Regions from separate parts of the Paenibacillus sp. FSL E2-8871 genome, predicted to be linked through region 1. Evidence: riboswitches for the same ligand, from Rfam matches in the RefSeq annotation. Region 1 holds a riboswitch; the other holds the start of a gene.
The links. A riboswitch is a leader RNA that binds a small molecule or an ion and turns the genes downstream of it on or off. The one in region 1 is predicted to bind S-adenosylmethionine.
Positions count from the first base shown of each region.

Region 2: it holds a riboswitch for S-adenosylmethionine, as region 1 does, so the genes downstream of both, metA (homoserine O-acetyltransferase MetA) here and NYE25_RS16250 (methionine ABC transporter ATP-binding protein) in region 1, are expected to answer to the same signal.

Region 1 covers NZ_JBBOBV010000001.1:3,562,286-3,577,725, forward strand. Annotated here, with positions in the region: gene NYE25_RS16200 (YheC/YheD family protein) at 1-553, opposite strand, end outside; gene NYE25_RS16205 (hypothetical protein) at 883-1,092, shown strand; gene NYE25_RS16210 (GNAT family N-acetyltransferase) at 1,160-1,612, opposite strand; gene NYE25_RS16215 (HesB/IscA family protein) at 1,714-2,073, opposite strand; gene mqnE (aminofutalosine synthase MqnE) at 2,445-3,551, shown strand; gene NYE25_RS16225 (NAD(P)/FAD-dependent oxidoreductase) at 3,601-4,662, shown strand; gene NYE25_RS16230 (YuzB family protein) at 4,731-4,985, opposite strand; gene NYE25_RS16235 (NifU family protein) at 5,067-5,315, shown strand; gene NYE25_RS16240 (MetQ/NlpA family ABC transporter substrate-binding protein) at 5,471-6,328, opposite strand; gene NYE25_RS16245 (methionine ABC transporter permease) at 6,387-7,046, opposite strand; gene NYE25_RS16250 (methionine ABC transporter ATP-binding protein) at 7,046-8,062, opposite strand; SAM riboswitch class I at 8,163-8,302, opposite strand; gene NYE25_RS16255 (Cthe_2314 family HEPN domain-containing protein) at 8,403-9,137, opposite strand; gene NYE25_RS16260 (COX15/CtaA family protein) at 9,247-10,224, opposite strand; gene NYE25_RS16265 (thioredoxin family protein) at 10,314-10,658, opposite strand; gene NYE25_RS16270 (putative polysaccharide biosynthesis protein) at 10,737-12,365, opposite strand; gene NYE25_RS16275 (DUF456 domain-containing protein) at 12,393-12,878, opposite strand; gene NYE25_RS16280 (Cof-type HAD-IIB family hydrolase) at 12,915-13,670, opposite strand; gene NYE25_RS16285 (peptidoglycan D,D-transpeptidase FtsI family protein) at 13,748-15,440, opposite strand, start outside.
Region 2 covers NZ_JBBOBV010000001.1:6,495,445-6,510,884, reverse strand. Annotated here, with positions in the region: gene NYE25_RS29145 (SPFH domain-containing protein) at 1-442, opposite strand, end outside; gene mqnC (cyclic dehypoxanthinyl futalosine synthase) at 655-1,791, opposite strand; gene NYE25_RS29135 (aminotransferase class I/II-fold pyridoxal phosphate-dependent enzyme) at 2,059-3,231, opposite strand; gene metA (homoserine O-acetyltransferase MetA) at 3,268-4,188, opposite strand; SAM riboswitch class I at 4,302-4,432, opposite strand; gene corA (magnesium/cobalt transporter CorA) at 4,831-5,766, shown strand; gene NYE25_RS29120 (HRDC domain-containing protein) at 5,849-6,865, opposite strand; gene NYE25_RS29115 (ROK family protein) at 7,077-7,958, opposite strand; gene NYE25_RS29110 (5'-3' exonuclease) at 8,221-9,147, opposite strand; gene NYE25_RS29105 (arsenate reductase family protein) at 9,456-9,830, opposite strand; gene NYE25_RS29100 (RluA family pseudouridine synthase) at 10,012-11,001, opposite strand; gene NYE25_RS29095 (cob(I)yrinic acid a,c-diamide adenosyltransferase) at 11,003-11,569, opposite strand; gene NYE25_RS29090 (aspartyl-phosphate phosphatase Spo0E family protein) at 11,753-11,941, opposite strand; gene NYE25_RS29085 (aminotransferase class I/II-fold pyridoxal phosphate-dependent enzyme) at 12,192-13,412, opposite strand; gene NYE25_RS29080 (Lrp/AsnC family transcriptional regulator) at 13,426-13,926, opposite strand; gene NYE25_RS29075 (spore coat protein) at 14,186-14,575, opposite strand; gene NYE25_RS29070 (spore coat protein) at 14,606-14,839, opposite strand; gene NYE25_RS29065 (NAD(P)/FAD-dependent oxidoreductase) at 15,017-15,440, shown strand, end outside.

The DNA of each region.
Region 1 (15,440 bases):
TACATACGAGCGTTAGCCTGCGCATTTCTGCTTTCTTCGCTGAGGCTTTAATTCGAGGCAAGGATCTGCGAAGTCCTTCTCGACAAGAAAGCATCGTGCCTCCTTTACATAAATTAGTTACGAACAGGCCAGGCCGGGCCAATCTTCCCACCATAGAGCGAAACTCCCAAACACCGCCATTTCTCACTACTTTGACCCGATAATCAATAGGACGCCCACCAATTCTGGCGAGAGAAATCCCCTGTTGAATCAAATATTTACGTCTAACCTTGACGAAATGAAGCGCTCGTCTCATGGATCTAAAGTCCTTGTAAATTCGAGTTCTGTCCATATAAGTAAATCCATAACCTCGACTATCCCGAAACACTTTAATTACACCGTAGCCTCCACCGCCAACTATTGGTTTAATAACAACATTTCCGTATCTCCGGAGCATGGCTAACAGTGAGTCAGCCGAATACACCCTCGTCATTGGTATATAATGAGAAACCCTCGCGTCACTGAGCAATGCCTCTGTCTTCAACCATTTGCTAGCCAATTGTCTTCCCGACATCGTCCTTTCCCTCCTTTCACATTCCAGCCTACCCTATACATTACTCAGAAAAGGCCCCACCCTCTTGTATGATTGTCCGTGTAGGAGGAAGCTCTTAGCAAAAAGGGCTTAGAGCTTGTATCGACAACATTCTCAACCTCGCAGGTTAGATTGCAGATTTTGTAGAACCTCATTTCTGAACATTCGACATCTAAATCGCAATGGATGAGTTCACTATAACTAGAATAATCTTCAAAAGCGTAGTATTATTAATAGCGGTTACATTTTCAATTCCTACTATATAATAATGAATTAGAGGCTCGCTAAAAACAGCGCGGGGAGGGCTCGGAATGGCTCAGTTTTTCGAGGTATTATATTGGGTGGCCATGCTTGGGATGTCCATCGTATTGGCTGGAACGACTATACTGATCTGCGCTATTGGCTTTAAATTCATTAAAGACAGGCGCAGAGCACTGGGTGCTGGCTGTATTGCCTTTTCCCTTGGAGCCGCAGGGCTCATCGTGTTTATGATTAATTACAAGTTTATTATTCCAGCCTAATTGTACGCAGGAACAAACAAAAGCCCTCTCGAGGAATTCCATCGGAGGGCTTTTGCTTTTATGTCACTCATATATCTAGCATTAGACGGATCATATCCACTACCTTGATCCCATTTTCAACAATCTCTTCACTATAATGTCTGATAAAAAAATCTCTATCGATTCCGGTAATTCTAAATCCACATTTCTGATAAAGAGCCAGTTGTCCTACACTAGAATTCCCAGTACCCACTTCAATCGTCTTCGCACCAAGTAATCTCGCATTCTGAATCGCATGATAGACCAACTGCTTTCCTATCCCTTTACTTTGCTGATTCTCATCAACGGCTATATTTACTAGCTCCACTGTCTCAGGTCTCGTTTGTAGCAAAACATAGACACCTACAATGCAATTCTCCACTTCAGCTACAAAACATTGCCCTCTTTTTAAATACGCTTCAACAAGACTTAGGGAAGGATCGGCTAATAACAACAAATGTAAGGGTGGTTGTTCTTCTGCGTTTAATTTCCTAATTAGCATGCTTAGAGCTCCTTGTGATGACTTTTGTCATTGAGAATAAAAAAAGCCTCCAAGCCCGTGTTGTAGAACTCAACATGGGGCTTGAAGGCGTAACGTCGCGATTAGCAAGGCTCTTCGTTCGGTTTTCCTGCATCCGTAGCTGTACGGAAGCTTGAGCCACAGCCACAGGTTGCAGTAGCGTTCGGGTTATTAATGGTGAAGCCACCTGTCATGCCGGATTCTTCAAAATCAATTTCGAGACCATCAAGGTAACGAAGATTTTCTTTCTCCACGACAACCTTCATTTCTTGGATGTCCATATATACGTCCTGATCGGTTTCATTATCATCAAAGCCCATAGCGTAAGAGAATCCACTGCAACCGCCGGGCGTTACTCCAATACGGAGGAACATGTTCGGCACTTCTTGTTCAGCAAGCATCGCCTTTAATTGTTCTGCTGCCTTTTCGCTAATATTAATCATGATCATATCCTCCTATAAATTAACTTAATTCAACAGAAAAACTTATGTTTAAGGGACCTTCCGGTCAAAAATTACTTTCTTAAAAATATATACTTAATAAACTCAGTATAACCGACTATTCCATTACCCTCAAGTCACAACTGCCTTATGCCTGACCTGCCGCACCAAAATAAACCATCCATATCCAGCTGTTGATCCCCTTATAAGAGAGGTTTATAATAAGGAAGGCAAACATAAGTAAAAATTCGGAAATTTGTCACGGAGGCTAAACCTCCGATTTATTTTCATGAATGAACAGCTACCGTCTGGGTAAGTCTGGGAATTATCTGCGGGCAATGGACCCCGTAAAACTTTCAGGAGGAATTTATTATATGTCTACTCTTTTCACCCCCCAAACAGACGCCCGAATGATGAACATTATTGAAAAAGTTCGTGGCGGCGAAAGATTGAATTTAGAAGATGGCGTTTATTTATATCAAAGTAACGACCTACTTACGATTGGCCAATTAGCAAATGAAGTCAATCTTGCAAAGAACAACAACAGGGTATATTTTATCGAAAACATGAGTCTATATTTCACCAATGTTTGCGAATCTCACTGTGCATTCTGCAATTTCCGCAAAGATGATGGAGAAGAGGGTGCTTATACCCTTTCCGGTCAGGAAATGGTGCAATATGTCGAACAGCATATTCATCCAGGTGTGCGCGAATTCCATATCGTAGGCGGTCATAATGACAAGGTTCCTTTCCAGTATTACGTGGATTCTTTAAAAGCCTTGAATGAACGTTTCCCTGAGGTAACCTTAAAAGCATACACTGCAGCCGAAATCGATTTTTTCACCCGAATTAGCGGATTGAGTATTCGTGAGGTACTCGAGCAGCTGCGTGCTGCAGGACTTAAGACGCTTACTGGTGGTGGCGCAGAAATATTATCCGATCAATACCGTAAAAAAATGCGCGTAGATAAGGCTAATGTCGAAGAATATCTAGAAGTTCACCGAACAGCACATCAGCTTGGCATGAAGACACATACAACTATGCTTTACGGCTCGATTGAATCTCATGAAGATCGTATCCGGCACATGATGCAGATCCGGGATCTACAGGATGAAACCAATGGCTTTATGGTATTCATTCCATTATCTATGCAGCCTAAGAACAAGAATGCAGGGATTATGCGCCGCAACTCCGCTTATGAGGATCTGAAGACGATTGCGATCAGCAGATTGATGCTGGATAATTTCGATCACATCAAAGCGTACTTTATTAATATCGGTCCTCAGCTTACTCAAGTTGCACTGAACTTCGGTGCTTCTGACGTCCATGGTACTATTCTTAAAGAACGCATTAGCCATGCGGCTGGTGCCTTAACACCTGAAGGCCTCACTCGCGATGAATTGATCTGGTTAGTAAAAGGTGCTGGACGAATTCCAGTAGAACGCGACACGTTCTACAATGCGATAAAGGTATACGAATAAAAGACTACCTAGATCCGTTATCCTATATTGGAAAGGAAGTTCGGTCAGCATGAGAACACTACTCGTTCTGGGCGGCGGCTATGGCGGCTTGGCCCTAATTCAAGAATTGCTCAATAATCACCTTCCACAGGATATTGAAATTATCTTAATTGACCGAATGCCTTATCAAGGAATCAAAACGGAATATTATGCGCTTGCCGCAGGTACAGTAACTGACTATCACTTGCGGATCCAGTTTCCGGTTCATCCCCGTCTCACAATCCGTTACGGTGAGGTGAGTTCCATTGATTTGGAGAGTAGAATCGTTACAATGGAGCCTGACGAGACTGTGTCTTATGACATACTTGCTATTGCACTAGGTTGTACCGACAATTACCATAACATCCCTGGAGCTGATCAATATACTTGCAGTATCCAGACCTTTGCAGGAACACGCGAAACTTACCAACGTTTAAACGATGTGAAGCCTTATGGAACAATAAACATTGTAGGCGGAGGACTAAGTGGAGTGGAATTGGCGGCAGAGCTTCGGGAGAGCCGACCAGATCTTAATATTGCTATTCTGGATCGCGGTGAACGTGTCTTATCTGCCTTCCCTGCGAAGCTGTCACAGTACGTGGAGGAATGGTTTCACCACCATCAAGTACAGACACTCGGACGTGTCTCCGTATCCCATGTAGAGAAAGATGCGCTTTTTAACGGTACAGAGGAAATTCTTTCAGATGTTACGGTATGGACCGCGGGGATCCAACCGGTGAAGGTTGTTCAGGAATTAACAGTCCCGAAGGATCGCGGAGGACGAATCATTCTGGATGAATATTATCGTGTACCTGATTATCCAGAAGTGTATGTAATTGGCGACTGTGCCAGCCTGCCATTCGCTCCAAGCGCACAAGCCGCAGGAGCGCAGGGTGAGCAGGTTGCTCAGGTTATTCAAGCCATGTGGCGCGGCGAGACCCCTAAGCTTCATCCTATTCGTCTAAAGGGTACCTTAGGCTCACTAGGCAAGAAAGCTGGATTTGGTCTGATGGGCCAACGCTCCGTCAAAGGACGGGTTCCCCGTATCCTTAAGAGCGGGGTGCTCTGGATGTCAAAACGCACTTTAGGATAAACCTAAGGGCTGCTCTTTTCCGTTATAAATACGAAAAAGAGCAGCCCTTTATTTTCCACAAAAAGCATTTAATCAAGGTCCATATTAAACCAAGCCTCTAGCTCTTTGATTTTAGTATCAATTTTCTTTTCTAGCTCGTCAACAGTATCTGCTGCAACGATATCCCCTTCAACCATGGCAAACGGGGTTAAATAACATTCCCCACAATTGTTCAGGCATCCGTATTCGATCACATCGTAATCTGGATTTTCCTCCAGCTTATGCATTAGCTTGTCTGTTCCGTGACCCATGTTACTGGCACAAAATTCAATAATTGGTCTCATGATGATCTCCCTATTCCGCCTAACCATTTTATTTTTTAACTTTTTGTACTATAATGAACTTACGAAAGGAGTGATTGAGAAATGAGTGAGAATGCACAAAGCACCGAAATGTATGATGAAGTATTGGAAGTGCTGGATAAGCTTCGTCCGTTCCTGCAACGCGATGGCGGCGACGTTGAACTGGTCGATGTAGAAGACGGCATCGTTAAGTTGAAACTTATGGGTGCCTGCGGCAGCTGCCCAAGCTCCACGATCACCTTGAAAGCCGGGATTGAACGCGCCCTTCTTGAAGAAGTAGAAGGCGTACAAGAAGTTATGCAAGTATTCTAATCCCATTCAATATCATTCCCGATCCTCCTCTTCAGGAGATCGGGATTTTCTTATTATAGAGGATTTACACTTCCCCTACAACATACAGCATAAAACCCGCATGCCATTAGGCAGCGGGTTTTATGCTGTATTAGAGATCAAGTCAGCTTTCTGTCTTAAAATGCTGGAATGATCGAGCCTTTGTACTGTTCTTCAATAAAAGCTTTAGCTTCTGGAGAATTCAGTGCAGCGGCAAGCTTTTTGATTGCATCAGATTCTTTATTGTCAGGACGAGCTACAAGGATGTTAGCATAAGGGGAATCCGTACCCTCAATGAACAAAGCATCTTTAGTAGGAACTAGGTTAGCTTCCAAAGCATAGTTAGTGTTAATCAAGGCAAGATCTACCTCATCCAATTGACGACCTAACATTGCTGCATCTAGCTCGATGATTTTAAGGTTTTTCTTATTTTCAGTGATATCTGCTTGGGTAGATGTGATGTTGGTATCATCTTTCAAAGAAATCAGTCCATTTTTAGCAAGCAGGATCAGTGCACGACCACCGTTTGTAGCATCATTCGGGATGGCAACTTTCGCACCATCAGCCAGCTCGTCGATGGATTTGATTTTTTTGGAATAAGCACCAAAAGGTTCAACGTGAACGGCTGTAACAGAAACTAGATCCGAACCGTTCTTTTGATTCTGGTCATCCAGGTAAGGTTGATGTTGGAAGAAGTTAGCATCCAGATTCTTCTCTGAAAGCTGAACGTTTGGTTGAACATAGTCAGTGAATTCTTTGATTTCTAATGTAATTCCTTGCGCTTCAAGCAATGGGGCAATAGCTTTTAGGATCTCAGCGTGTGGAACAGGTGAAGCACCAACCACCAATTTTACAGGTTCTGCGGAAGACTCAGTTGCAGCACCATCTTTTGGTGCATTAGTAGCAGCCGATTTAGAAGCATTATTGTTATTGCCGCAAGCAGCCAGCACCACAACCAGTGTCAGACTAAAAAAAGTAAGTAGTAATTTTTTCATTTTAAATCCCCCTCTTATCCTTGGTATTTGTATGAATAAGGCTATATATGGACGTACCTTATTTCCGTGTGAAATGTCGTACTAGTCGATCACCTGCCATTTGTAGCAATTGCACCAGTATGACCATCAAGACTACAGAGATAATCATAACTTCCTTCTCATACCGGTAATATCCGTAACGAATCGCTAGATCCCCTAGCCCGCCGCCGCCTACCATCCCGGACATTGCCGTATAGGAGACCAGTGTAACCAGTGTGATCGTAACCCCAGCGAGCAGACCTGGACGAGCCTCTGGCAAAAGAACACGCATAACGATCTGATTCGTGGATGCTCCCATCCCTTGCGCCGCTTCGATTACTCCACGATCCACTTCTCTTAATGCCGTTTCCACCAAGCGAGCAAAGAATGGAGCTGCACCAATCACGAGCGGTGGAATCGTACCGAGTACTCCGATGGAAGTTCCAACAACGGCTTTGCTAAATGGAATTAATGCTACCATCAAAATGATAAACGGTACCGAACGTAGGATGTTTACAACGAACGATAAGACCGAGTAAATTACTCTGATTACTATACTATTCGATCTTCCCCATAAATACAATAGAATTCCGAGTGGTAAACCAAGAATAATTGTGAACAATCCAGAGAATATTAACATTTGCAAGGTAGCAACTGTAGCATCCATCATTTCTTGCCAGTTTAAGTCTGCGAAATTCATTACGAAATCACCTCCACTTCAAGGCCTTGAGCGGTTAGTTCGGCTATCGTCACAGCGATCGCTTCAGCTGGACCTTCGAACCGAACAATCATTTGTCCATAAGGTACGTCTTTTATCGTTGAGATGGTACCATGCAGAATGGCGAAGCTAACACCTGTCTCACGTACTACATTGGAAAGTGCAGAGCCGTAGGTCTTCTCTCCGAAAAAAGTAATTTTGACGGCCTGAGAGTTGTCCCCAGCAGCAGCGTCAAGCGCCGTACGAAGGGGGCCCTCATTCTGTGATTCACTGCGAATGAAATCGCGAGTGACCTCATGCTGCGGCTTCAGGAATACCTCCGTGACTTTACCTTGCTCAACGATACCACCACCATGAATGACCGCAACACGGTCGCAGATGCTCTGAATCACGTGCATTTCGTGAGTGATCAGCACAATGGTCAGATGGAATCGTTTATTAATATCGAGCAATAGCTTAAGAATAGAGTCTGTCGTTTGTGGGTCAAGCGCAGAGGTTGCTTCGTCACACAGCAGCACATCAGGGTCGCTGGCAAGTGCCCGTGCGATGCCGACCCGCTGCTTTTGTCCTCCTGATAATTGGGAGGGATATTTATCCCTGTGTTCTTCAAGCCCCACTAAGGCAAGCAAATCTTTCACTTTAGTATCAATATCTGCTCTCGAGGTGCCTGTGAGTCGCAGAGGAAAAGCAATGTTATCGTACACCGTCGCAGAAGATAGCAGATTGAAATGTTGAAAAATCATCCCAATTTTGCGCCGCTGTTCCTGCAGCTGACCTTGAGTAAGCTTAGTTAGTTCAATGCCATCTACCCAAACTTCCCCTTCTGTCGGACGCTCCAACAGATTAATGCAACGGATCAATGTACTTTTCCCCGCTCCAGAATGGCCAATAACTCCGAATATTTCACCTTTCTCGATAGACAAATTCAATCCGGAAAGTGCTGTAGCCGCATGGCTGCCTTTTCCATATACCTTTGTTATTCCTTTTAGATTAATCAACGCTCGTCGCCCCCTTTATAATTCACTTATTCCATACAAAAAAACCTCTGACGATCGATGCAGATCGCAAGAGGCTCTGTGTGTTTATTTAGACAATGCCTTCTCATCTGCCAACGACCACAAACCTTGCGTCATTGTAGGAATTAGCACCATGACATTTGTACATAACGCTAATCGCGCTGTATACAAATCGGTTGCCGGGCTTCATCGGGCCTATCCCTCCGCCACTCTCGATAAGATATAGAGTATGAAATTTTATGTTTGAATTCGTACAGACTTTAATGCAAGCATAAGTATAGTAAGTTTCTTGTTTTTTGTCAAAAGGAAATATCTTGAACGCTTAGGATTGTACACGCTTTGCCTTGCTTATTTCCTTACGCAGCTGTTCATTGCTGTAGCTGAATGCCGCGATTAATGTTTTACAGTTCATTTCAAGGGACTGCTTTAAATCCTCAAGATGGCTATCTAAATCCTCAAGCTGAATTTTGTCATGCAAGCCTTGATGCCGCTGCCATAAATCATCCTGCATTTCGGAATTCATATAATGAATTTCAGCATTTCTGCGCTTGCGTAGATTCTCCAGTGGATCACGATAAGAGTTCTTGATCTGTTCCAGTTGATCCGCTAATGCAGGATGCACATTCAATAACTGAAGTTGACGCAGCACTGTAAAATAAGAAAAGTGCGTTTTTAATTTGGAGGTTTTGAGGTCATAAAAATGATTCAGTACCGTTCCAAGCTTGTCCAGAAGAGAGAACACACGAATAAATCCATCTTTATAAAAATAAACATACCGCGCATAATCGCCTTGTTCCACTGGTGACATATCGTCCATATAACCAGCGATTACCGATTTCCGGTAAAAAGCAGCTGCGAACCAGCTTTGCTCCAATTCATCCAATGAGGAGATCAGTCCACGTGTCCAAATCTCCAGCTTGCGGTATTCATGGTCATTATCCTCATGAGCGTTCATTTCCTTGCGCAGTAAGGCTGCAAATGTGGCCATGTTCTCCATCGCGTCAGCCAATACACCGCTGTTCTTTCGAGGCGGCTCTCCAAGTATAACCCGCAGCATATCCCAGTCCTCCTAAAGTTTTGTCCAGCACCACGATATACCGATTTCCACTTTATTATTCCGCAGGTAAAGCGACTCTATCCACGGTGGGAACTTTCTACCAAGGGTGTTACAACGGTGTCATTGGATTCGTTGGATTTTTTTCAACAACTACATTTCTCGCGCGATTCAGCTGCCAGACTCTTACACTCATATAACATAAGACACCAAACAAACTAGCGATCAACAAAATATGAGCCAAAGCGGCAAATATGTACAATTTTTCATTATCTAGTGTGTAAACAACAGCAGCTCCACTAAATACCTGCATCAAGCACAGCAGAACAGCCGCTACGCCAAGAGCTCTTAGCTCTGGGTAATCCTTATGTTTCCAAAAAGCTAAATGTCCAAGCACCGCAGTAAAAATGAATAAGATCAAAGCCGCAATCCGGTGCGTAAAAACAATACCTACTCCCCCGGAAAGCTCGGGAACCCATTCACCGTTACAGAGCGGCCAGCCAGAACATCCACCGCGCGAATCCGTATGACTAACAAAGGCTCCAATATAAACAACAACATAGGAATATAAGGCCGTGAAGCAGGTTAAATTGCGGAAAGCCTTACTGACGGGTTTCTTCTGAAGCTCCATCTTAGGATCGTACTCACCTGCTTCATGTCGCCTTTTAGTTCCTAGAGCCAGCATTAGAGAACTTGAAAAAGCAATCAAGGAAAAGCCCATATGCAGTGCCATTACAGCAGCAGATTGGGATTTAATCACTGCAAGCGCTCCCATACCACCTTGAACAATTACAAACAGCAACGTCATAAATGCATATACTAACAAGTCCCTCCGATTTCGAGCATAACGCCAAAAGGCAATCATCGAGGCAAGTGACAATAACCCTGCCAATCCGCTAAACAAGCGATGGGTGTATTCAATCATCGAACCTACAGTATAGGCCGGAATCAATTTCCCATGACAGAGCGGCCATTCATTTCCGCATTCCAATCCCGATCCAGTCTTCGTTACAACCGCTCCCCCTAGTACAGCGAGGAACATGATAAGGCAAGTAAGATAACTAAGCCATTTCAACTGATTTGTCGACAAAAATATCACCCGCAGTTTTTAGTAATGAAGAAGCATCTTAAAAAACCACCGCTTTTGCTCGAACAGGCGAAAGCGGTGGTTTTCCGGAATTACTGTTGAAGGCTTTGATGCACTTGAACCGCTTTATCCAGGAAATTCTCAATTTCCTCGCGGGATTTACGTAATTTATTAACGAATCTAACCAGTTCACGTCCATCGGAATACGCGACAAAGCTTGGAATACCCATAATATTTTGTTCCTGACTAACGTCACCCACAGCATCAACGTCAACCTCAACCAGCGTTAAACGATCTGCATAGGCTTGCTCTACCTCAGGAATAAAAGGATCGATAAATTTACAATCTGAGCACCAGTCCGCCTTGAAGATGGCTACAGTTAATCGAGGAGATTGAATGGCTACCTGAAATTCAGCAGGAGAACTAATTTTGTCCATAGCTTGTTCAGTCCTTTCTTCCATATCTGTCAAATTTCTATTCTTTAAGTGAAGCAAAATGTCATGCAGAAGTCAAACTTATTCTCTCATACGAACACGCGCAGGCTGCAATTTCATCAGCGGATGGAGCAATTTTTGCAATGCACGCGGATAACTGGAGATTTCCTGTTTAGTAAGCACACCCAGTACAATTAGCATGACCAGATAAATAACAACAACTGCGGCCCCTACAACAAGACAAGTGATCAGAAACGCCAGACGTGCAGGCATTAGATCTGTTAACAGAATTCCAGCTTGGTTAAGTCCAAAACCAATACCACCGGACACCAGAACCGCAATTGCGAAGCCACCCCACCGTTTACCCATAATTTCGAAAGGTACAATGGATTTCAGCATCCGTAAGTTAAGAATAGTAATAACTACGAAACAAAGTGCTGTTGCGCCGATAATGCCGTAGATCCCAAATATCTTACTTAGTAAGAAGCTTGCGACTAATTTAACAATAATACCCACTAGCACATAATACATTGAAATGCGTGATTTGCCCATACCGAGCAAGATGGAGTTCGTTGTCATCATGGTGATCTGAAAGATCGTTCCAATCGTAAGCATCGCCACAATTCCGCTTCCGTCCAAGCTGCTGAACAATAACCCGTTTACAGAATAGGCTGCTGCCACAAGTGCCAACACAATTGGCATCCCTGTCAGGATAGAAATCCGCAAAGCAAGTGTGATTTGCTTCTTCAAGTGTCCCTCATCACGACGGGCATAAGCAGCTGAAATGATCGGAATCAGCGAGGTTCCTAGCGCAATGGCTAGTACCGGTGGAATTCCAGCCACACTTTGAGCACGCGTGGTTAGTATACCCAAAGCTGCTGTTGCACTCTCTCTACCCATCTGATCGATAAGCAGTGGAACAGCCAAAGAAGTATCAATCACATTCACTACGGGAATCGTAAGTGAAGAGAGTACGATCGGAATTGATAGTGTGAAAATATCCTTATAAATTCCCCAAATCGGCAATTTTTGAGTGGTATCGTAATTTAATCCTTGCTGCTTATCCTCTCGGCGCAGCTTGATTGCAAAATAAATCATGACACCAAATGCTGCAATACTACCAATTACGCTACCGAAGGAGGCTCCCGCAGCTATAGTTGTATTGTTATACCCCTGCTGTAATAGAATATAAGCTAGTAAAATAGCGACTAGTACGCGAGCGAACTGCTCTACAATCTGTGAAATACCACCAGCCATCATATTGTTGCGCCCTTGAAAATAACCGCGCATCATGGCAATCGCCGGAAAAAGTAAAAGCGCAGGTGCAATAGCCCTAACTGCCATCGCTGATTCAGGTACGTCAGCAATATGTGTCGCATAGAACGGAGCGCCGAAATACAGCAATGCAGTCATAACTACCCCTGCTGCTACCGAAAATATCAATGCTGCATGATACACTTGTCTAGCTTCTTCTGGACGATTCAGAGCGTACCGCTCGGAGACCATCTTACTGAGCGTACTTGGAATACCTGCTGTAGCCACGGTGAGCAGCATTAAATAGATATTGTTCGATACCCCAAATGATGCTCTCCCCACATCATCAAAAATATGATCCAGCGGCACCCGCTGGACAAGCCCGAGTACCCTTGCCACCAAAGCTGCAGCAGCAAGGATAAGCGTGCCTTTTACGAAAGACTCTTTCTTGGACAAACCATTTCCCCTTCTTCACTGTTAAAATTAAAACCGGACGACCCATATAAAAAAGAGGACGACCATAATAATTTGTAGCACAATTTTGACAACAGTACTACTAAACAACCCAAGTATTGATCCTACACTTACTTTGGCAGCTTTAGCTGGTGAAGAACCTACGATCAATTCTCCTATAAAGGCACCCAGAAACGGACCAATAATAAGTCCAAAGGCTGGGATTACAAAAGGACCAATGATTAGCCCAATCGTACTCCCGATAATCGATGAACGTGAGCCGCCAAATTTCTTAACGCCCCACGCCCCTACAACGTAATCAGCAATAAATAAAACTACAACGATCAGCGTTTGAATGATCCAGAACCAGACACCAAAAGGCTCGAAAGAAAAGAACCAGCCATATACGAAAAAGGCAAGATAAATCGCAAGCGCACCCGGCAGTATAGGGTACACAGCCCCCGCTAGCCCTACGGCAAATAAAGCAATAATAAGAATCCAACCCAGGATCGTCAACACTTAACCTCCTAATAGCAAATATGCTCTATGGATTCACTTCGCAATAGCTTCATTAAAAATATATTTTTGAATGACTTCTGCAATTCCATCATTATTATTAGAAGCCACCACAACGTCAGCCTCTTCTTTAACCGTCTCCTGAGCGTTGCCCATGGCAACCCCAAGCCCTGACTGCTGAATCGCTGCAAGGTCATTGAGGCTGTCACCAACCGCTATAACTTGGGACATGTCTAGTCCTAGCAGCTTACAGACTTCCATGATTCCGGCTGCTTTATTCACTCCTAGAGGGTTAATCTCCAGGTTATGTGGAGAGGAGTTCGTAATCTCCAATCCACCCATATCTTGAAGACGAAGCAGCAGTTTATGACGAAGCTCATCATCTTCGGTGTGATAACCGAATTTAAGCCATTCTCTGCCCGTTACATCCCCAACCCAGTTATCCTGTTTGTGGACTTTTTCCGTAGAATAGGCCCAGAACCAGATGTCATCTTCTTTAGCAAGTTCATACATTTGTTGTACCAGCATAGGATCCATCAATGATCGCCGATAAATTTCATGTGGTGCTCGCCATATCTCACTACCGTTCACAGTAATCATAGGTGTTTCTAGTCCAAGCTGCTCAGCATATGGAAATGCACTTGTAAAAGCTCGGCCTGTCGACAGACAGACATGAACGCCTGCGTCGACCGCCTTTTGAAGCCATTTCACCGTTGTAGGTGTAATAATCTGTTCATCATTCAGTAGGGTTCCATCCATATCCAAAGCAAGCAGGCGGTATTTGGCAGTCATTGCCACCCCTCCATTCTTTTATGCTCTCAATAGAGCAGCTGTTTATTTTTTAATCATTATTCACCTTAGAGTCAAAGTTACTGAGTACCTGTAGTCGTTCCTTCATTCGCAGGATCATTTGTATTATTACCTGACTGTAGACTCTTCTTCGGAACGCCATCAAGTCCATATTCCCAATCATAAGCATCAAAAATTTTACGTGCGACCGGCGCGGCACTCTGGGAACCAAAGCCTCCTTCTGGAATAACTACGGCTACTGCCAGCTTAGGGTTATTTCGTGGGGCATAAGCAATAAATACACCGTTATCACGAATTTGACCCTTTGCCACTTGTTGAGATGTTCCCGTCTTACGAGCAAAATCATAAGGGAAATCAGAAAAAGCACTAACTTCACTTCGCATACCCTGTTGAATTTCTTTCCAGTAGGATTTATCGAAGGCTGTTACTTCATCTATTACCTCACGACCGAACTCCTTGACTACTTTTCCGTCAGCATCTGTAATCTTGCTAACTAGCTGAGGTTTGATCCGCTGTCCTTCATTAGCAAGTGTAGCTACGTATTGGGCAAGCTGCAACACCGTATAACTACCTTGTTGGCCGAAAGAAGCATATACAAGTGCCGCTTGGGCGCTACCCGCAGCCTCTATATTGGTATAGTTAATCTGTCCTAAGAATTCATTTGGCAGACCACTTCCCGTGGATACACCAAGTCCAAACTCTTTCATATACTTATCCCAGACATCTACGCCTTTGCTTTTGTATTTGTCATACAATCGTTTACCGATCATGTCCACCATGAACGCATTCGACGATTTCTCAATCGCTCTTGCAGGGTCCATAGAACCGTACACATGTCCTCCGGAGTTTCTTACCTTAGTTTCATGACCTGTTTTACCAAAAGTCGCGAAACCTCTATCCGGATAGTAGGTTGAGGTTGTAAAGAGACCTTCATTCAGACCCACGAGTACGCTCAAAGGTTTAATTGTTGAACCTAGTAGCAGTACAGACCTAAGTCCATTACCTGACGTCCCTGAAGAAATCGGATTAATGGTACCGTTCTGGTAGTTATCCATGATACTGTTCCAGACATCTGTGGATAAGGATCCCGATGTCCAAATATTCGTATCGTAGTCCGGCATACTTGCCATACTGACGATATTCCCCGTATCGACTTCCATCGCTACAGCGTAACCAGTTAAAGCATTAGGATGCGTTTTACCCTGTACAGTATTGGAATGCAACCACTTAATCTGATCCATAATCGCCTGCTCTGTCTTCATCTGAATGTTCTTATTAATAGTTGTCCAGACGTCATTGCCTTTGACAGGAGGGACTACACGTTCGACTTTCTCTGCCATGTTCTGTGGATTGACGGAGATTTCCTGATAGCCGTTTTGTCCCCGAAGCTCTCTCTGATACTGCAGCTCCAGGCCGTCAAATCCGACAAATTCGTCGTCCTTGTACGTTAGTCCTGGCTCCGGATTGTTCTTCATAGCATTTAAGATATTCTTATAAATATTAAGGCTGTTTGCTGATTTAAAAGGCTTGATATAACCTATCGTCTGTACGGCAACCGTATCTTTATCGTAATGACGAATGCTTTCCTCGACAATTTCAAGGCCTGGGTATTCTCCCTTATGTTCCATGAAATAGGCCACCTCCTGAGTAGTCAGGTCCGCCTTAATTCGCCGTGCCATAAAGCCAAGTGATTTCCGGAAATATAAATCCAGTGCGTCAATAACATCTGCTTCTTTCATCTTCTCAGCTTTT
Region 2 (15,440 bases), 2.9 Mb from region 1:
GACGCAGCGCCGTTTCACTCTGAATCTCTACGAAAGCCATGTATTTATCTACATCAAAGAGGGCTTTAGCGGAGTTAATCACCTTAAAGACGATAACTGCAGCAATTTCAATCGGATTACCTTCAACATCATTGACCTTGAGCTTCACACTGTTAAAGTTACGAACGCGTAGGGAAACCGTCTTACGTACGCTGAACGGAATAACTGCGAACAGTCCACTCGTTGCAATAGTCCCTACATATTTGCCGAAAAAGGTGACTACAACCGACTTATTAGGTTGTACAACCGTAATACTCGTACATAGTATTGCTGATACAACGAACAGAATGACCGGTACTGCAATATACTCCTGAACAGCACCATAGATTCCACCAGCCAAACAAACTGCAATTAATGCGATAACCCAAAATCCGCTGACAGGACGAAGCGTCTTCTCCTTCATAAAAAGCACCCCCATAAGATATTCTTTTGATATGATCATGATATCACTTTTGGATAATAATGTGTATACAAAAATGTAATAAAATAATGAATTTATGTTCACAGGTAAAATAAACCTTCGAAATCTTAACCATACAAAAAAACGCTTGCTGCTCAATCATCCACAAAACGGATTAACGAGCAACAAGCGCTGAATTAATTTATATATTATTTCTAGTTCTGCATGATGAAATCATTATCAATCTTCGCATTAGCATCATCGAACACGCGCAGAATATCGTAGCGTGTATTCCGCTGTGCCGGGATTTTGCCTGCTTCGCGGATCAGCTGAGTAATTGATTCGATATTGACCTTGTAGGTCGCGCCCGCAGAAGATACTACATTTTCTTCAATCATTGTACTTCCGAAATCGTTACAGCCATATTGAAGGGAAAGCTTGCCGACCTCTGGTCCCATTGTTACCCAAGAGGACTGGAAGTTCTTAATGTTGTCTAGAACAAGGCGACTAATGGCTACCGTCTTCAGATATTCTTCAGGCGTTTGTCTATCCAGCTTCAGGTTAGTATTGTCCGGTTGGAAGGTCCAAGAGATAAAGGCCAAGAAACCCTCTGAATCGTATTTGTTGGCAATACACTCGTCCTGAGCCTCACGCACACGAAGTAAGTGTAATGCCCGTTCTTCCATACTCTCACCAAGTCCAATGACCATCGTAGCTGTCGTATTCATACCGATCTTATGCGCTGTCTGCATTACGTCCATCCACTCGCGCCATGAGCCTTTAAGTCGGCTGATCTTGCGGCGTGTGCGATCATCGAGAATTTCCGCTCCCCCACCTGGTAGTGAATCCAGGCCAGCAGCATGGATTTCACGCACAACTTCCTCGAGCGATAATCCAGATACTTCTTTCATCTTCATAATCTCAGCAGGAGAGAAGGAATGCATTGTAATCTCAGGAAAACGTTGCTTAATTCCGCGAAGTATATCGGTATAATAGCTGAAAGGAAGATTTGGGTTCGTACCGCCTTGCATCAGTATTTCTGTACCATTTACAGCGATAGTCTCAGCGATTTTTTGGTAAATCGTCTCATCCGGCAATACATAACCCTCATCAGAGCCCGGTCTGCGATAAAATGCGCAGAAACGGCAGTAGACATCACATACATTCGTATAGTTAATATTACGACCAATTACAAACGTGGCCATCGGGTCTGGATGCCAGCGTTCCATTATGGTGTTTGCAGCTGCACCCATTTTCTCAATTTCGTTGCTCTCGAACAGTCGGATGGTATCTTCCAATTGGAGACGTTCACCCCGTAGGGCTTTGTCCAAAATAAGATCTATCGCACTCATCGTTCGCATCCTCCTTCTAAACCCTTAGGGGTATGGTAGAATCACAAAATTACAGGAAGAAAAAACGTTGTCTCTTTTTCAAGGTGACAACCCTTTCTCATACAATTGAACAGTTCATTTCCTCATCGTATCACAATCTGAACAGCTTGAAAAATGCTTTTACATTCTTCGCAAATTCCTATCCAAAAGAAAAGCAGCATCGCACTAAGCGATACTGCTAGTTATACTCTATTTCTCCACTAACACTCGATTGAACATTTCTTCCTGTTACTTGGACTCAATTTCTGCCCTAGCGGCCTCTAGTGCTTGGCCAAGATCAGCAATCAAATCCTCTGCATGTTCAATACCGACGGAGAAGCGCAGCAAACGATCATCTACACCCACAGCATTTCGAATCTCCACAGGAATATCAGCATGTGTTTGTACAGCCGGATAAGTCATAAGTGACTCTACGCCGCCCAAGCTTTCTGCGAATGCAATAAGACGAATATGACGAAGAAGCGGCTCTACGTATCTGGCATCTTTTAATTTGAAAGAAAAAATACCGGTATTGCCTGAAGATTGACGATTCTGGATTTCATGTCCTGGATGATCAGGCAATCCTGGATGGAACACTTCCGCAATCGCTGGATGCTCTAATAAGTAGTGAGCGATCGCTAGTGCATTGCTTTCGTGACGCTCCATACGCAGCGCCAATGTCTTCAAGCCTCTCATCAACTGATAACTGTCTGTTGGTCCGAGCACGGCGCCAATAGAGTTATGTAGAATAGCTAATTCAGCTGATAATTCTACACCCTTGGATACAATCAGGCCTGCCAGTACATCATTATGACCACCCAAATACTTAGTAGCGCTATGAACTACAATATCCGCACCTAATTCTATAGGCCGTTGGAAGAATGGAGTCAGCAGCGTATTATCTACAATGCTAAGTAACCCATGGTGACGTGCCCAAGTGCACACGGCTTCAATATCCGTGATCATCATAAGTGGATTCGTTGGCGTTTCAATAAATACAGCTTTCGTATTTGGACGACGCGAAGCTTCCAGTGCATCCAAATCATTCGTGTCTACATAAGAAGCAGTGATTCCAAACTTGGACATAATCCGTTCCAACAAACGATAGGTACCGCCGTAAAGATCCAGCGAAACGATCAGATGGTCGCCTTGAGCGAACAAGGTAAGCACTGTTTGTATCGCTGCCATCCCTGAGCTACAAGCAAATCCTGCATCTCCAGATTCCAGTTCCGCAGCTGCATTCTCAAGCACTGAACGGGTCGGACTCTTGGTGCGGCTATAATCAAACCCTGTGCTTTGACCGAGTTTTGGATGACGAAATGCCGTTGCATTATAAATTGGAAAATTAATTGCTCCTGTGGCAGGATCTTCTTGAGAACCTATTTGAGCCAGTCTACTTTCAATCCTAAGTTTGTCATCCATGATTAATGCCTCCTAATTTATATTGTAGCGCTATTATTAATAAACAATCGGGTCGATATCATAAGGCGTTTCTTGATATACATAGTAATTGAGCCAGTTAGAGAATAATAAATTGGCATGCGCACGCCACACTGCTGGAGGTGTACGTTCTGGATCATCTTTAGGGAAGTAATGTTTCGGCAAAGCCATCTCCATCCCTCTAGACACATCACGGTCATATTCCCATTTCAAGGATAGGGGATCGTATTCGGAATGTCCGGTCACAAATATTTGTTTACCGTCGTTTGTAGCCACTAGATACATACCAGCTTCTTCGGATTCCGCCAGAATCTGCAGATCTGGGTTATTCTCAATATCTTCACGGGAGACATCGGTATGACGAGAGTGTGGTACATGGAATACCTCGTCAAAGCCGCGCAACAGTTTAATGTTATTTTGATTAATCGTATGAGCGAAGACGCCAAAGCATTTCTCAGGCAATGCCACTTTACGAACACCAAAATGATGATATAAGCCTGCCTGTGCCGCCCAACAAATATGCATGGTTGAAGTCACATTGTCCTTGCTCCATTCAAAAATCTCTTTCAGTTCTTCCCAATACGATACTTCCTCGAACTCCATTTGTTCTACAGGAGCACCTGTAACGATTAAACCATCCAAACGGCGGTGGCTGATCTCGTCAAAGGTTTTGTAAAAGCTCTTCAAATGTTCAGCAGAAGTATTCTTGGAAATATGGGAACGCGGATGCAATAAAGTAACATCAACTTGTAGTGGCGAATTTCCAATTAAACGCAGCAATTGAGTCTCTGTCGTCTCTTTAGTCGGCATGAGGTTCAGAATAGCAATCCGTAGTGGACGGATATCCTGATGGAAAGCCTGACTTTCGTCCATCACAAAAATATTTTCTCCGGATAGTACTTCTTTCGCCGGTAAACTGTCGGGAATTTTAATTGGCATTGTCTTTCCACTCCTTAGCTGAATTTAGTTATTTTGCCGCACTGCGGCTTGCTGAGCATAAAAAGACCTTCCTCGGAAATCGAGAAAGGTCATATCTACAGTCATATGCGCCTCTCTCATCTGCCAGAATGTTCCTGAAGACGATTAGACGTCTGCAGAAATTCCGCAAGAATTAGCACCGTGCGTTTACACGCCGGTTGCCGGGTTTCATAGGGCTAGTCCCTCCACCTGCTCTTGATAAGATTTAGCTGTATTCAATTAAATTACTTTAAAATTCACTTTAAATCATGAACCTCCTTTTCGTCAAGTCCATACAATGCTGAAGAAGCCTCAAAATCACAATAAATTTGCTTGAAAGAGGCATACTCCGTTGTTATACTAGACAAGTATTTCATACCTGAACGAAAAGAAGAGGTGAGAAGAAGGATGGAAGGCGACCCGAGCTCGCAAATATGTGTACAGAATGAGCAACCACACAGGATAATCATCAGCTTGCCGGCGGCGGGAGCAGTTCTTCTTCATGCCCTCGAAACGTCATTTGGCCCTATGTATTGATTGTACCGCCGGCCAAGCTGATTTTTTTCTCTGTGCTTAATTTAGCAGTCCCTAGTGAAGACCTGGGGATAGGAGGAGTGAAATCAGATGAAAATCCGGCTGGTAAATGCAGGGGTTTTTACACCTATTGATGAAATTGATGAAACACTAACACCCCCAACGGAAGGGTTCTATTGGATTGACGCCGATGTTGAGGATTTGGAGCTGCTTCAGCCCTTGTTCAACCTACATGATCTTGCTGTTGAGGATTGCCTTAGCGAAGAGGATCAGCGTCCAAAGATCGAAATATACGAAAGTCACTACTTTATAGTTGTAAATAGCATCCGCTTTGACGATGAAGAAATTTTCCTACGGGCGCTCAATGTATTCCTTGGAAGACATTACATCATCACTGTCACGAAACAAAAGATCAATGAACTACGAATCCTGAAGCCTATGCTCTGGGAGCAAGAAGTAAGTGAACCGGATATGTTCCTTTACTTGCTAATTGACCTTGTCGTTGATAACTATTTCTCCGTCGGCGACCGAATTGAAGCTCGGATCGAGAAGCTGGAAGAAGATATCCTCATGCATACCAAGAAGTCACATCTCAGTGAAATTATCGGTCTGCGAAGTGAAATTCTATGGTTGAAGAAAATGCTGGGGCCACAAAAAGAAGTGATCAATACCCTAAATAAAAAAGACCTCCGTCTGATTGATGATCAGCTGCAGAAATATTTTAGCGACATTTATGAAAATGCGGTTAAAATATCTGAAACCTTTGAGACGTATCGCGATCTCATGGGCAACTTACGAGAGGCATACCAATCCAGTATCGCCAACCGCGCGAATGAAATTATGAGAGTATTTACTGCGATCACAACAATATTCATGCCCCTGACCGTAATTACCGGAATCTACGGTATGAACTTTGATCATATGCCCGAGCTTCATACGAAATATGGCTATTATGGCGTTATAGGCGTTATGTTGACGTTAGGCTGTGGGATGCTGTATGTTTTCCGCAAGAAGGAATGGCTATGAAACGAACCGGACGAATAAGCAAGACGAAGGGCCTGTAACCGTAAGGTATAAGGAAGCCTTCGTCTTTTTGGTATGCGCAAATTTAAAAACTGGTCGCCATGCCCACTTTATGCGTTTGCTCTCGACGGAAACGGATGCGGATCAATCGCAGACGCTCATAATAAATATCCAATCCTTCAGCAGCGGAAAAGTCGTCGCCATACACCTTATGTAACACCGGTTTTAGGAAAAGATCCCCAAGCTCCACATAGGCATTCCATATCGCATCCTGCTCATTCTGCGGCATATTGCCAAGCTCTACATGGATCAGCTTCTCGACGGAATAACCTTCTCTTTCTAGCTCCTCTACCGCTTCAATCAGTTCACGCCGGTTCACTCCACTATTCACCTTAAGCTGTTCCAAGCCCAACCCATTCTCGATCCCCTGCAGCAAAATCCTCCGCAAGCGCAGTCGTTCTAGCTGCTTCTTATATTTGACTTCTTTCTGTTTATAAAGCCAAGAGACGAAAGACTCCTCTTCAATTACTTCATGCACCCAATTTAGAGGGAAAGCATGTTCCCTTGCCACCGAAGTAGTTATAGCCAGCCAATCAGCCCCAAACTGCGCTATCTTGCCTTCTCCAACACCCGGAATTTGCATCAGTTCCTCTGGCGTATGCGGTAGAAATGTACTTAACAAGCGCAACAGACGATTACTGGCGAGAATATAGGGCGCCTTCCGTTCACTCGAAGCCTTACCACGGCGCCAAGCACATAACTCTTCATAAATGGCTTCATTCCCATAATGTTCGCTGTAATATTGAAGCTTCAGCTGCTCCTGATTACGTCCAGTAAGACTATCCTCCTCGTGGAATATCCCATCGATTAAGGGTCGATAGCCATCTCCCATCTTCACTGCTAGCTCATGCCTGTATACACAGAGCATCTCATTCCATGAACCACCTTCATACCACAAATTCTCAATGTAATTCTCCCCACCTGAAAAATCACGCCAGCCCAAACTCCAGATCCCCTCTTCCTCTCCAATCCACAACTGGGCGTACACCTCTTGATCCACTCCAGATATTCTGGATAAACGGTTCATAAACACAATTTGCATATTCATCCCTACCTTTCTCAACATTACAGCAAGCACAATAACCTTCTGGGAAGAGCCTCCTTCGGAGCGAACAAATCCTTTCTCAATCAGACCCCGAACGCAAAAAAGCACCTCTCTCACGATAAACGCGAAAGAGGTGCTCCCTCATTAAATGCTATACTGTTAGATCCTAGAATACCATATATTACCGAACAGTCAATGTCTTTTTATACTAGTTTCTAGCTAGAGCTAATGTAGCCAATCCAATCGCTCCAGCAAGCCCTGCATTGTCTCCAAGACCTGGTGAGACAACATAATTATCGATGTCGACATTAAGCGATGGATGTTGAACATATCCGCTCAATAACTCTTGCAGCTTAGTGCGAATCAACGGGAATAGGTGGCTTTGCTTCATAACACCACCGCCCATTACGATTTTTTGAGGAGACAGAATCAGCACATAGTTCATGAGTGCATGTGCAAGATAGTGAGCTTCCATTTCCCATGCCGGATGGTCCACTGGTAGCTCTCCTGCCGGTTGTCCCCAGCGTTTGCCGATCCCCGGACCTGCGGCTAATCCTTCAAGACAATCGCCATGATAAGGACAGTAACCCTCAAACGTATCCTCTGGATGTCTACGAACTAGAATATGTCCCATCTCAGGATGTGACAATCCATGGACCATCTGGCCGCCAACAACCGCTCCTGCTCCAATGCCTGTCCCAACCGTAATATAAAGACAGCTGTCCAGACCTTTAGCCGCTCCCCATTTACTTTCCGCAAGCGCTGCACCATTCACATCCGTGTCAAAGCCGATCGGAACGTTAAATTGCTCAGCCATTGTGCCTACCAGATTATATTGTCCCCAGTGAGGTTTTGGTGTCGTTGTTATGTAACCATAAGTAGGGCTGTCCAGTACGGGATCAATCGGTCCAAAAGATCCGATTCCGAATGCTTCTACATTCTTCTCTTTAAAATAGTCTATTACTAGTCCCATCGTTTCTTCCGGTGTTGTTGTCGGAAAGCTAACTCGGTCAACAATGGTACCGTCCTCATAACCAATCCCACATACAAACTTTGTTCCGCCTGCTTCAATCGCTCCCAATAGCTTCACAGCAATTCTCTCCCTTTCTCTAGTTAGAAGTTGAAACGCTACCCATACATAAATAAATAATATCATTAAAAAAAGCAATCACCAGCCCTAATTATACGTCGAATGAAGCGCTATCACAACATGTATAAATGCCTTTGGCGTCCTTATAAGGACGGTAGCGTTTAAGAGAGAAAGATAAGGATAATGTATAGTGTGAAACTTATACGTTCTTATAGTTTAACAAAACACCCTCCATGCATCTTTGCATGAAGGGTGTCTGATCTTAACCCAAATCGCCTAACTCAATCTGTACAATTCCCCGTTCGTCCTGCACCTCAGCAATCAAATGCATCAAGCTGCCGAACTCTAGCTCCTGAAATTTGCGCGCAGCTGTTTCCCGCTGTAGTTGCCACAAGGCTTCCGTCAGCTCGCAGACCACTGGTACATCGCAACGGATTTCCGCTAGCTCTCGCGATAAATGCAGCATATCCAGATCTGCTTCGATTTTGGTACGCACACCTTTAGGGAGCAGATGCAAATTCTCAATTACACCTTCAACTGTTCTGTATTCGGTCAGCAGTTTCAGCGCAGTCTTCTCACCAATCCCTTTTACGCCGGGATAATTATCACTGGTATCGCCCATAAAGCCTTTCAGGTCAATCACTTGTCTAGGGGTTAGCCCCTTTTCCTCCAGCAATTCTGCAAGGTCATACACTTTATAGTTAGAGCGTCCCTTTTTCATAATGACGACTTTAACATTCTCATCAATGAGCTGAAGCATATCATGGTCACCCGTCAAAATATATACCTCAGAGTTTTCACTGTAACAAGAAGCCAGCGTACCAATGCAATCATCCGCTTCATAGCCTGCAAGTCCAATATTCGGCACCCCAAGCTCAGCTACTACATCTTTTACTAGATCGAACTGCGGAATCAGCTCTAACGGGGCTTCAATCCGATTCGATTTGTATCCATCGTATTTCTCGGTGCGGAACGTTCCTTTGCCCATATCCCAGCAGCATACGACGTGAGAAGGCTCAAATGTGCTTACTGCATCGAAAAAATACTGCAAAAAACCATACACCGCATTCGTCGGCAATCCAGCTTTTGTCTTGCGAATATATCCTCCATAAGAGGTCGCATAAAAGGCCCGGAACAGCAGAGCCATTCCATCTACAAGCATTACACGGCCCGTTGTTTCTGCTCTCATGTATAAACCTCTCCCTTAATCGTTCATTGTATTGTTATTAAGCGCTTGTCCATGTTATTGCACAAAGAGTATTCTATCAGAAAATACTTGATCTGATAAGGGATCATATAGTTACACATATGGGAGCTTATTCTTATCCTTTGAAATTAACAAGTAAAAACACCATCGGTGCCCTTGCAAGGGCGGTAAGCTTAAGCGAGAAATATAAGTATATTATAGAATCTTGGTCTTTTGTGATTTTCCTAGATAATCAAAAAGGGATGACACAACAGCCATGAAATGACTGTTGGGACATCCCCTTTACGGATTTATACTTTGGAAGCATTGCTCCAAGCTTCAGCATATTGATCATCTTTAAAGCCTACCGTAACTTTAACACCATCAGTGACAATCGGACGTTTATTTAGCATACCACGGCTCGCGAGCAGCTCAAGCTTCTCCTGCTCACTAAGCTGTGCCATTTTGTCCTTTAGACCCAATGCTTTATAGACTTCACCACTTGTATTAAAAAACTTTTTCAGTTCAAGTCCGCTATTGGCCAGCAATTCACGCAGCTCCTCAACGGTAGGCGGCTGTTCTGCGATGTTTTGAAGCTCTAGCTCATGACCTTGAGCTTGTAGCCATTTTACTGCACTTCGGCAGGTGCTGCATTTTGGATATTGATATACTTTTAGTTTGCTCATGTTGTTCTCCTTTAATGGTAGTGATGAGTGCGACTACGCTGGCAAATTATTCTTCCGATCGCTGTTATCCTCAGAATTCTTGATTTAGTCCGCTTGTTGCGGATGAAATCCGAGGATAAAGGCGTACACTCCGTTTCTCCAGAACCAATTCGCCCTCTCGCTAACATCACTAAGATAATTTTTACCTCAAAATCGCTATCGGTCCTTGCTCCAGTATTTCCTCCAAGGCCGCCATATCAGGCGGCAAAGGAGCTTCAAAGATCATTTCCTGCAGCAGCACCGGATGCTTGAACGTCAGACGCACCGCGTGCAGTGCTTGACGCGGTATGGAGGCATCTAGTGCTGCAACGGACTCCAACTGTTCACTTTGAGTTAAAGTCAATTCCGGTAGATTATACAGCTCATGACGATACATGCTGTCACCAATCAAAGGACAGCCGATAGAGGTCATATGGACCCGAATCTGATGAGTACGACCACTCTCCAGCTTCAGTTCAACTTTTGAACCTTGTGCGTATACGGTTTTAACCTCATACCGAGTCAGAGAAGGATAACCATCCGGTGTCACGATACGTCGATGCGGCTCCTCAGGATCACGGTCAATAGGTCCGTCGATATCGCCGAAAGGCTCCACAGGAGCCCCATGAACAAATGCAGAATAACGTTTGTCCACTGTACCCGCAATCATCTGCTCAGAAATATGCTGATGGCTATACGGATTCTTGGCGATGACTAACACACCGGAGGTTTCCTGGTCCAGACGATGGACGGGTCGAAAGCGGAAACGTTCATTTTTTTGCGCCCAATAATGAACTACTCCGTTAGCCAGCGTATCAGTGTAATGTCCGTGTGTGGGATGCACGATGATCCCTGCTGCCTTGTTTACTACGAGCAGATGCTCATCTTCAAATAGAATTTCAAAGGGAATCGGCTGCGGTAAAATATCATCCGAAGTCTCTGTTTCCATGCGAATCTGTACAATATCGCCTGCCTTAACATGTACGCTGATATAAACACGCTCTCCATTTAATGTAATCCCTTGTTCTGTTTGCTTAAGGCGTGACAACAATTTACGTGAGACATCCATCCGTTTATGCAGGATCGTCTTCAGCAACCAGTCATCCTCTTCTGGCGGTATAATGTAAGTAATTGGTGAATAATAGCTAGTCATATTAGTCTCGGAACACCTTTTTACTGCGAATGTATTCTACATCAGTAATCCCTGCCCGTGTATTAGCCGTCCTAGCCAGCGCAAAGAAATAATCGGATAACCGGTTCAAATAAATAACTGCTTCCGGGTTAATGTCTGCATTTCTTCCAAGTGTAACTGCCCGGCGTTCCGCCCGGCGGCAAACCGTACGGCACACATGTAGAACCGAAGCCAACGGACTGCCCCCAGGGAGGATGAATTTTTCTAGTGGTGGATTCTCTGCTTGAAGCTCATCAATCCAGCCCTCCAACCGTTTAGCCATCTCACTTGTTACCATATATTGACCACCATCACCTAGCTTAATAAAAGCCAGATCGGTTCCGCAATCGAATAGCTCATGCTGAATTTCCAGCAGCTGCTCGCGTACATCATCAAACTGATCGTCCTCCATCAGGCTCCTTGCCTGACCTACAAAGCAATTCAGTTCATCGATCGTTCCGTAAGCTTCAACTCGGACATCGTCCTTACCAACCCGGCCACCAATCACTGAAGTTTGACCCGCATCACCCGTGCGTGTATAGATCACCATGGCTTACTCCTCCTATCCATTCTTCAAATCACATAATGCTAGTTTAAGCTTTCTTATATAAAAATGGCAAATGAAGAGTATAGGCATATTCTCTCCAAGTGTGACTGCAATGTTGCGATGTGTGAGCTTAAAGGAACAACAAAAAGAGGACCCTAGGGTCCTCTTCAACAGCATGTAGCGACGTTATTTTCCAACTGGACGCCCCTTCATGTATTCATTTATCTTGAGATCCAGTAAACTGCTAATTTCAATCACATTATCTGAAGTGAATGATTTTTCCTGCAAAAAAAGCTGCTCCATTTTGCTACGGAGTATTCTAATTTCATCTTCCAGAGAGAGCATGCGAGCAGAAGCATCACCCTTGGGGGACAGTTTCCCACTTCCAGAAAAACACTGCCCTCCATAGGAAGGTAAGTAATAATCGGCACTAAGCACAATCATCCCTCCTAAAAGTATTATTGAGCGCGTGCCACAAAATGTCATTAAAGTAATAAAAGCAACTTCAAAGCAACGCTTAATTCCAGAGTAAAATACGTCCTTGTTAGTTCTATTATAGGGGTTAATTACTCTCAAAGTAAAATAATACCATAGGATTATAGGATAGGCTATAGTCCAATTTTCTCTATTCCATTCTCTCTCGTTCCAGTTGTGTGACAAAAGCACCAATGCGTTCAATAGCTTCATTCAGTTGAGCTACTGATGTAGCATAGGAGCAGCGTAAGTAACCTTCACCACCTAAACCAAAGACACTTCCAGGTACAGCTGCCACCTTATATTCAAGCAATAATCGCTGTGCAAACTGATCAGATGTCAGTCCTGTTTTGCGCACGCTTGGAAAAGCATAAAATGCACCTTGTGGTTCATGGCACTCCAGTCCCGCATCACGCAAACCCTTAACAATCAGCCTCCGCCGTTGGTTATAAGAATCGACCATTCGATCCTTCTCTTCCATCCCATTGGTCAGTGCCTCAAGTGCAGCCACCTGGCCCATAGAAGGAGCGCACATCACAGTGTACTGGTGAATCTTAAGCATAGCGGAGATCAAATCAGGGTGACCACAAGCATAACCCATTCTCCATCCAGTCATGGCAAAAGCCTTGGAGAAACCGCTGACCAAAATCGTACGGTCCATCATACCTGGCAATGAGGCAAAGCTGACATGATTAATTCCATACGTCAATTCCGCATAGATCTCATCCGAAATTACAATTAGATCGTGCTTCTCTACAACCTTGGCGATCGGCTCCCAATCCTCTCGGGTCATAACACTTCCCGTTGGGTTGCTCGGGTAGCACAGAATTAGAACTTTGGAGCGTGGAGTAATCTTCGCTTCCAAACTCTCTGCAGTAAGTTTAAAGTCATTCTCTCCGATGGTTTCGATACCTACAGGAATACCTCCGCCAATAGCCGTTATCGGCGAATAAGAAATATAGCAAGGTTCTGGTATGAGGATCTCATCGCCCGGCGTGATCAAAGCGCGCAGAGCCAGATCGATAGCCTCACTTCCGCCGACCGTTGCTATAATTTGATTGGCAGGATCATACTCCACTGCAAAACGGGTGTGCAAATAGTTCGCAATACCCTCCCTTAGTTCAGGCATTCCTGCGTTGGATGTATAGCCTGTAAATCCTCTTTCCAGCGAATAGACACAAGCTTCTCTGACATGCCACGGGGTCTTGAAATCAGGTTCCCCGACTCCGAGTGATATGATATCCTTGCTGCCTGCAGCCAGATCAAAAAACTTACGAATACCCGAAGGCTGAATTTGCTGTACCAGCGGGGCCAAATAAGAATTCATTGATTTGCTGTCTTCTCCAGTTAGCTGCGTTTTGTTCGTGATCATATGATTACTTCCTTTATGGAGAGATCATCAGACGGTTGTCTTCCTCATGCTCCTCGAAGATGATCCCATCCTGTTTGTATTTTTTAAGGGTAAAATTCGTTTTAGTTGAGAGTACTGAATCAATTGGAGACAGCTTCTCGGATACAAAATTGGCCACTTCACGTAAGTTTCGGCCTTCCACTTCTACCAGAAGATCGTAAGCACCTGACATCAGATAAACGGATTTCACTTGTGGATACAGGTAGATTCTCTCGGCAATGCCTTCAAATCCGCGACCCCGTTCGGGTGTAATCTGTACCTCAATCAGCGCTGTCACTTTCTCGTCATCGACTTTATCCCAGTTTACAACGGCTGCATACTTAACAATTACATGGTCCTTCTCTAATTGCCCAATCGCCGTCTTTACGTCTTCTTCTTCCTCGCCAAGCAGCGTAGCTAAGAGTGCAGTAGATCTTCTCGCGTCCTCTTTAAGCAGTTCCAGCACTTTCCTCTTTAGTTCGTTCATTTCCTTCATGCCTTCCCTCCGGATAGTTCGCAAATGACGTTGCGCTATTCATGCTTCGCCCCGCGAAAAGAGTTTAATACTAATATGACATGAATTGAGCATCTCTGCAAACAAAATAACCCCATATGATATCCGCATAGAAGACTAGGTTTACTCAGCTAAATGGATTTTTATACAAAAAACGCCCGTTTATACCGGAGCTCTCGGTATAAACGGGCGTCAGCCTTAAGGTTATGTGGCAGGATGCTTCATCCGCTAACCATCTTGGTTACATTAAATGAGACGGTTGATGTTGTCCATTCGAATGAAGGTGGCTGTTCGCATTGTGAGCAATAGATCCAGTTTGTCCTGTTTTTTGCTGCACGAACTGACCTGATTTTTGTTGCAATTGCTGTGCAGTTTGAAGCTGCTTGTCCACATCTTGGCGCAATGCTTTTGCAGGCTCAGGATACATATTCATTTGGGACATATGCGTATACAGATCGCCCTGAAGTCGAAGCGTGTTCATAGTCATCTCATTAAAGACCCGGCGAACCGCTGGACATGCCGATTCTGTAGCAGCTGTCGCATACTCACGAACCGTCCGCTTCAAATCACACAAAATGGTGTTCATTAAATCCTCATCTGGCATAAATGCTGCTGGATTCTGTGCGTTCATTTTATAACCTCCTTAAGATTAATAATGCAATTATTGTGGGCTTGTTGGTGCGTACTGTTGATGCTGCTGGAGTAACTGAGTAAGTGTATCCATGTGCTGCGTGTGATTTTGGATATGCTGCAAACAAACTTGTCGGACCTGCTCGTTCTGCGTTGTCGCGGCGGTAGCCGCACATTGCTTAAGAAGCAAGTCCTCATTAGAGATGGAGTCTGCGATATATTCCAATTCTTTTCCACTTAGTGCCTGCATTTGCATTGATTGCATGAGTTGTAGTCCCTCCTTGTAGTTGATCCAAACAGGCTTTAGTATACCGCCAAAGCACACCATTTATTTGCCCAACAGCACTAGAGAGTTATGACAAAAATAAGAACATGCTGCGAATGAGACGGTAAAATGCCGCCCATACTAAATTATGGAACAAATGAAGGAGCGATCATTTTCATGAGACTAAATAGCGGTACCCCACCTTGGAGAAGTACTTTACAAGACCCACCAACTTATCCTGCGCTAGAGGATACCATTCACTGTGATTGCCTGGTTGTAGGGGCTGGAATGGGTGGAGCAATGGCATCCTATCGCTTGTCTTTAAGCGGAGCTGAGGCTGTTCTGATCGAAAAAAGACGCGTCGGAAGCGGAAGCTCACATGCCAATACTGGTTTACTTCAGATATCTAACGACAAATCGTTAACCTCATGTATGAACACTTTTGGAGAAAAGAACGGCTTGCTCTTTTATCAGTTATCCCAAGCAGGGGTTAGAAATATTTTGGATCTGCCAGCCAAGCTCGATATCGATCCCCAGATTATTCCTCGCAGCAGCCTTCTATATGCCAGTACACCAGAGGATGTACCTGCTCTGCGAGAAG